One region of the Streptomyces roseifaciens genome, then DNA from elsewhere that is predicted to be linked to it. Evidence: riboswitches for the same ligand, from Rfam matches in the RefSeq annotation. Region 1 holds a riboswitch; the other holds the start of a gene.
The links. A riboswitch is a leader RNA that binds a small molecule or an ion and turns the genes downstream of it on or off. The one in region 1 is predicted to bind cobalamin.
Positions count from the first base shown of each region.

Region 2: another riboswitch for cobalamin. It lies ahead of AS857_RS12585 (CoA-acylating methylmalonate-semialdehyde dehydrogenase); the one in region 1 lies ahead of AS857_RS21860 (cobalamin biosynthesis protein).

Region 1 is NZ_LNBE01000004.1:1,063,329-1,066,864, forward strand. It holds gene AS857_RS21855 (cobyric acid synthase) at 1-1,389, opposite strand, end outside; gene AS857_RS21860 (cobalamin biosynthesis protein) at 1,419-2,384, opposite strand; cobalamin riboswitch at 2,513-2,632, opposite strand; gene AS857_RS21865 (hypothetical protein) at 3,009-3,239, opposite strand; gene AS857_RS21870 (inorganic phosphate transporter) at 3,259-3,536, opposite strand, start outside.
Region 2 is NZ_LNBE01000003.1:1,578,217-1,581,752, reverse strand. It holds gene AS857_RS12590 (short-chain fatty acyl-CoA regulator family protein) at 1-1,306, shown strand, start outside; cobalamin riboswitch at 1,347-1,524, shown strand; gene AS857_RS12585 (CoA-acylating methylmalonate-semialdehyde dehydrogenase) at 1,688-3,187, shown strand; gene AS857_RS12580 (acyl-CoA dehydrogenase family protein) at 3,193-3,536, shown strand, end outside.

The DNA.
Region 1 (3,536 bases):
CTCCCGCAGCGCCGCGAAGCTCGTGTCCGGTGCCGGGACGAACGCCCGGCCCGCGGCTTCCGCGACGCGCCGCAGGAACGCCCGCCGGAAGCCGTCGCTCTCCAGCGAACCGTGCCAGTGCGTGCCCCACACGGCGCCCACGCGGCAGCCGTCGAGGAACGGCTCGTCGCCGCCCTGCACGTCGGCCACGCCGTGGTGGATCTCGTAGCCCTCGACGGGCTCGCCCAGGGCCGTGCCCACCGGCCGTGCCAGGGTCTTCTCCGCGTCGAAGCGGATGCGCACCGGCAGCAGGCCCAGCCCCTCGACGACGCCCGCCCGGGACTCCACCTCGTCCTCGATCCGCTCGCCCAGTACCTGGAAGCCGCCGCAGATGCCCAGGACCGGGCGGCCCTCGGCGGCGCGCCGGGCCAGCGCGTCCGCGAGCCCGCGCTCGCGCAGCCAGGCCAGCGCCCGTACCGTCCCGCGCGTCCCCGGCACGACCACCAGGTCCGCGTCGGCGAGCTCCTCGGGGCGGTCCACGAAGCGGACGACCACGCCCGGCTCGGCGGCCAGCGCGTCCACGTCCGTGAAGTTGGACATCAGCGGCACCGCGCACACCGCGACCCGCAGCACGTCCGCCCCGTGCGGCGGGGCCACCACCGACTCCCGTACGGCGCCGCGCAGCGAGACGCGCAGGCCGTCCTCCTCGTCGATGCCCAGGCCGTGCGCGAACGGCAGGACGCCGAACGTCCGCCGGCCCGTCAGCTCGTACAGCATGTCCAGGCCGGGCTCCAGCAGCGTCACGTCGCCCCGGAACTTGTTGACGACGTAACCCGCTATCAGCTCCTGGTCCTCGGGCGAGAGCAGGGCCGTCGTGCCGAAGAACGACGCGAAGACGCCGCCGCGGTCGATGTCGCCGACCACGACCACGGGCAGCCGGGCCGCCCGGGCGATGCCCATGTTGACGATGTCGCTGCGCCGCAGGTTGATCTCGGCCGGGCTGCCGGCGCCCTCGCAGATCACCGCGTCGTGCGTGCGCCGCAGCTCCTCCAGGCACTCCGTCACCGTGCCGAACAGCTGCTCCTGGCGGCCCGCGTGATAGCCGCGCGCGCTGAGCTCGCCCACCGGCTTGCCCATCAGCACGACCTGGCTGCTGCGGTCGCCGCCCGGTTTGAGCAGCACGGGGTTCATGAGGGCGCTCGGCTCCACGCGGGCCGCGGCCGCCTGCATGGCCTGGGCCCGGCCTATCTCCGCGCCCTCGCGCGTGACGAACGAGTTGAGCGACATGTTCTGCGCCTTGAACGGCGCGACCTTGACGCCCTTGCGGGACAGCCAGCGGCAGATGCCGGCCGTCACCACGCTCTTGCCCGCGTCCGAGGTGGTGCCGGCCACCAGCAGGCCCCCGCCCAGCGGGCCCGCGGGCCCGCTCCTGTCAGCCGTCACCGGCTCCTCCTCCGTGCGTACCGTGCGAAGTTTCCGACAGAGAGCCTGCCCACCACGGCCGTTCCCAGGGCCAGCAGGGACACCCGGCGCGAAAGGCGTACCGCGCGTTCGATGTCGTCCGTCGCCACCGGGCGGTTCTCCGCCCCCAGCACGGGACGGTGCTCGACGCGGCCCGCGTACGCGAGGGTGCCGCCGAGGCGCACGCCGAGGGCGCCGGCGAACGCGGCCTCCACGGGGCCCGCGTTGGGGCTGGGGTGACGGGACGCGTCCCGCCGGACCACCCGCCAGGCGCCGCGCGGATCCGGGCCCGCGAGGACGGCGAGGGCCGCGGTGAGGCGGGCGCCGGGCCAGCCGGCGACGTCGTCGAGACGGGCCGAGGCCCAGCCGAAGCGGCGGTATCGGGGCGACTTGTGGCCCACCATCGCGTCCAGCGTGTTCACCGCCCGGAAGCCCACCAGCCCCGGCACGCCCCCCAGGGCGCCCCACACCAGCGCGCCGACGACGGCGTCGGAGGTGTTCTCGGCCACGGACTCCACGACGGCGCGCGCGATCTGCTGCCCGTCCAGGGCCTGCGGGTCGCGCCCGCACAGGTGCGGCAGGCGCTCGCGGGCGACGTCCTCGTCGCCGGCGGCGAGCGCGCCGCCGATGGCGCGGGCCTCGCGGCCCAGGGAGGTGCCCCCGAGCACGGCCCAGGTGGCGGCGGCGGTCAGGGCGATGCCGGCGGGGCGGGAAGCGCGTGCGGCGCGCGCCAGCAGCGCGGCACCGGCGGCGGCGCCGCCCGCGCACAGCAGGGCGTGCACGGCGCCGTGGCCGCGGTGGTCGCGCCACAGGCGTTGCTCGACGGTCTGGGCGGCGCGGCCGAACGCGGCCACGGGGTGGCCGCGGCGGGGGTCGCCCAGGACGCGGTCACCGAGGAAGCCGAGGGCGGCGCCGCACGCGAAACCGATCGGATCGGCACGCATCGGCTCAGACCGCCGTCACGCCTCGGCGGGGGGAGGGAAGTGTGCGGGGCGTTCGGTGGCGGGCGCCGGGCATGACGATGTGTCCTCACTCAGGGTCCGCGCCCTGGCTCGACGTGACCGGCGACCAGAGTCTCCTGGCTCCCGGATCCGCGCCGCCCCGGCCTTCCGGCTCGCCGCCGTGGCATCGCGTGGGGGAGACGCTCCCCGGTGACAGTGGCGGGACCGCGCCGGATTCACACCGGCTTCCTCTGCTGTCGCCGTTTGGCTCCGGAAGTCCACCATGCGCCGCGGGCGCCGTCAACTCACCTCTGACCTGGCCCGACCCGACGTTCCCGGCTGCGCCGAGCAGACCGGGAGCAGAGCACCGCCGGGCTCCGCCGTGCTGGTTGCCCGCCGTTGCGGCGGATGTTGCGTGCGGCGGGCGCGAGGGCGAGGGCGGCCCCGGCCTTTGCCGCCCGGGCCGAGGCGGAATCTTGTGCCGCCGCCGCGGCGCGCAACCGTGACGCGCCTTCCCGGCGGTGCCGTGCCGCCTGCGACACCCGAAGGTGCCTGCAACCCCCGGAGGGGAAACGCAGCGGCCGGGACCCCCATGGGGGTCCCGGCCGTCGAAGCGGGTCGTGGCGGTTACACCACGATCAGGTAGATGCCGTAACCCACGGCCGCCGCGCACAGTGCGAAGCACGCGTACGCACCGGAGCGCCGCGCGAGCGCACCCGCACCCGCCGCCGAGCCCGCCGAGCTCCCCGCACGGGGAGACGTGCCGACGATGCCGAGGGTGAAGATGCCCACCAGGCCGACCGTCACCACGAGGCTGACGCCGAAGACCTGGCCGAGGGCTGCCCAGTCGATCTGCATGCTGTTTCTTCCTTAAGCCTTAGCTCGCCGTGGCGGCGGCAGGAGCCCGCCCGGCCTCGGGGGAGGGGGAGACCGCGGCGGCCAGGGGGCCGGCCGGCGGCGGGGCGACGGCCTGCAGGGCCGCGGTGACGACACCGGCCGGCTCGGCGTCGGTGCCGGCCTCGCTCGAGTCGAGGTCCTCGTGGGTGACCGGCTTGCGGCGCGAGGCCAGCCAGATCGCGCCGGAGACGGCCAGGCCGAGGACGGCGACGGCCGCGACGCCCCAGTCGCCCTGGTCGGCGAGGAGGGCGGCGCCAC
Region 2 (3,536 bases), on a different contig from region 1:
GAACCAGATGGAGCACGACTCCCGGCCGCTGACCGTCCCCGTCCTGCTGCGCCTGACCGAGGCGTTCGGCATCGACCCCGCCTTCTTCTCCGAGACCGGCACCACCCGCGTCCTCGCCGACCTGCGGGAAGCACTCGCCGACGAGATCGCCGGCGCCCGGGTCTCCCCGTCGGACCTGTCCGAACTCGCCTCCCGCCTGCCCGCGGTCGCCGCCGTCCTGATCGATCTCGGCCGCCGCAACCAGGCCCTGACCGAGCGCCTGGCGGAGGCCGCGGACGGCCGGGGCGGGAGCGGCGGCACCGGCCCGGCCTCACCCCGCTCCCCCCACGAGGAGATCCGGGAGTTCTTCTACCGCCGCCAGAACTACCTCCACGACCTCGACATCGCCGCCGAGGAGCTGGCCGCCGGCCTCGGCGTCCGCCCCGGCGGAGTGCTCCCGGCCCTGACCGCGCGCCTCACGCAGCGGCACGCCGTACAGCTCGTCGCGGACTCCGGCCGCCTGCACCACTACGATCCGCAGCGCCGGACCCTGCACCTCTCCGGCCGGCTCCGCCCCGGCCAGCGGGCCTTCCGGATGGCCACGCAGCTGGCCCTGCTGGAGTTCGCCGGGGAGCTGTCCGCGCTCGCCTCGCAGGACTACGACGAGGGCTCCACCACGTGGTCGCTCGCGCGGATCGGCATCGCCAACTACGTGGCCGCCGCGCTGATCCTGCCGTACGGCACCTTCCACGCGACGGCCGAGGAGCTGCGCTACGACGTCGAACGGCTCACCGACCACTTCGGCGTCGGCTACGAGACCGTCTGCCACCGGCTCAGCACGCTCCAGCGGCCGCGGCTGCGGGGCGTGCCCTTCTCGTTCGTCCGGGTCGACCGCGCCGGCAACATGTCCAAGCGCCAGTCCGCGACCGGCTTCCACTTCTCCCGCGCGGGCGGCACCTGCCCGCTGTGGAACGTCTACGAGGCCTTCGCCGCCCCGGGCCGCATCCACGTGCAGATCGCCGCCATGCCGGACGGGCAGCGCTACTTGTGGACCGCCCGCACCGTCACCCGCCAGCGCGGCGGCTGGGGCGAGCCCGGCAAGACCTTCGCCATCGGGCTCGGCTGCGAGATCCGGCACGCCTCCCGGCTCGTCTACTCCGACGGCCTCGACCTCGGCAACGCCTCCGCCGCCACGCCCATCGGCATGGGCTGCCGCATCTGCGAACGCCTCGACTGCCCGCAGCGGGCCGTACCCCCGCTCGGCCGCCCCCTGGCGATCGACGAGAACAGCAGCACGTTCGTGCCGTACCCGGTGGCGGACAAGTGATCACGCCGGGGGTGGACTTACTAGGACGTCCAACTATATGTTCGTGACCAAGGCCCGCGGTGCAGGGAAGCCGGTGTGATTCCGGCACGGTCCCGCCACTGTGACCGGGGAGTGTGCCGTCGACAGCACGCCACTGACGAGATGCGTCATTCGTCGGGAAGGCTGGCGGCGCGCGGTGATCCGGGAGTCAGGATACCGGCCGCGGGGTGTTCCGTGTTGTCCACGAGGATGGAGCAGACACGCATGGCACCGGTCCGTACTCACGACCCTGGTGATCCGGCGGAGCGCGCACACCTGTCCGCGCACCCGTAGCTCCCGGCGGAGCCGCGAAGCCCCATGCCCATCCCCGGATCTCACCTGACCTGACGAGAGCAGGCTTCCATGGTCCGTGAACTGACACATTTCATCGGCGGCAAGCACACCCCCGGAACGTCGGGGCTCTTCGCCGACGTGTACGACCCCAACACCGGCGCCGTGCAGGCCCGGGTGCCCCTGGCCGGGCGCGAGGACACCGCGGCCGCGATCGCCGACGCGGCGGCCTCGCAGCCGGAGTGGGGCGAGTGGAACCCGCAGCGCCGGGCCCGCGTCCTGCTGAGGTTCCTGCAGCTGGTCGAGGGCGAACGGGAGACCCTCGCCCGCCTGTTGTCGGCCGAGCACGGCAAGACGATCGCCGACGCCCACGGCGACATCCAGCGCGGCCTGGAGGTCGTCGAGTTCGCCGCCGGAATCCCGCACCTGCTCAAGGGCGAGTTCACGGACAACGCGGGCACGGGCATCGACGTCCACTCGCTGCGCGGCCCCCTCGGCGTCACCGCCGGCATCACCCCCTTCAACTTCCCCGCGATGATCCCGCTGTGGAAGGCCGCGCCCGCGATCGCCTGCGGGAACGCCTTCGTCCTCAAGCCCTCCGAGCGCGACCCGTCCGTACCGCTGCGGCTCGCGGAGCTCTTCCTCGAAGCGGGCCTGCCCCCGGGCGTGTTCAACGTGGTCAACGGCGGCAAGGAGGCCGTCGAGACCCTGCTGGAGGACCCCAGGGTCCAGGCCGTCGGCTTCGTCGGATCCACGCCGATCGCGGCGCACATCTACGCCACCGCGGCCGCCCGCGGCAAGCGCGCCCAGTGCTTCGGCGGTGCCAAGAACCACATGATCGTGATGCCGGACGCCGACCTCGACCAGGCCGCGGACGCCCTGATCGGCGCCGGGTACGGGTCGGCGGGCGAGCGCTGCATGGCGATCTCCGTGGCCGTCCCCGTCGGCGAGGAGACCGCCGACGCCCTGGTCGCCAAGCTCAAGGAGCGCATCGGCGCGCTGCGCATCGGCCGCTCCGACGACCCGGACGCCGACTTCGGCCCGCTGGTGAGCCGGGACGCCCTCGACCGCGTGCGCCGCTACGTGGACATCGGCACCACGGAGGGCGCCGAACTGGTCGTCGACGGGCGCGGCTTCGTCCTGCCCGGCCACGAGAACGGCTTCTTCGCCGGGGCCACGCTCTTCGACCGCGTCTCCACCGGCATGCGGATCTACCGGGAGGAGATCTTCGGACCGGTGCTCTGCGTCGTCCGCGCCGCCGGCTACGAGGAGGCCCTGCGGCTGCCCAGCGAGCACCCGTACGGCAACGGCGTGGCGATCTTCACCCGGGACGGGGACACCGCCCGGGACTTCACCCGGCGGGTGAACACCGGCATGGTCGGCGTCAACGTGCCCATCCCCGTACCGGTGGCGTACCACACCTTCGGCGGCTGGAAGCGCTCCGGCTTCGGCGACCTCAACCAGCACGGGCCGGACGCGATCCGCTTCTACACCCGTACCAAGACCGTCACCTCGCGCTGGCCCTCCGGGGTCAAGGAGGGCGCGAGCTTCACCATCCCCACGATGCGATGACGGCGATGACCGGCACCATGCTCTCCGGCGAGCAGCTCGCGATCGCCGAGACGACGCTCGACTTCGCCGAGGAACACCTCGCCCCGCACGCCGTCGCCTGGGACCAGGGCAAGCACTTCCCCGTCGACGTCCTGCGCAAGGGCGCGGACCTGGGGCTCGGCGGCGTCTACGTCCGCGAGTCCTCCGGGGGCTCCGGACTGACCCGCTCCGACGGCGTCGTCGTCTTCGAGACCCTGGCCACCGGCTGCCCCTCGATCGCCGGCTACCTCTCCATCCACAACATGGTCGCCTGGATGATCGACCGCTACGGCGACGAGGCCCAGCGCGCCCGCCTGCTCCCGGCGTTGTG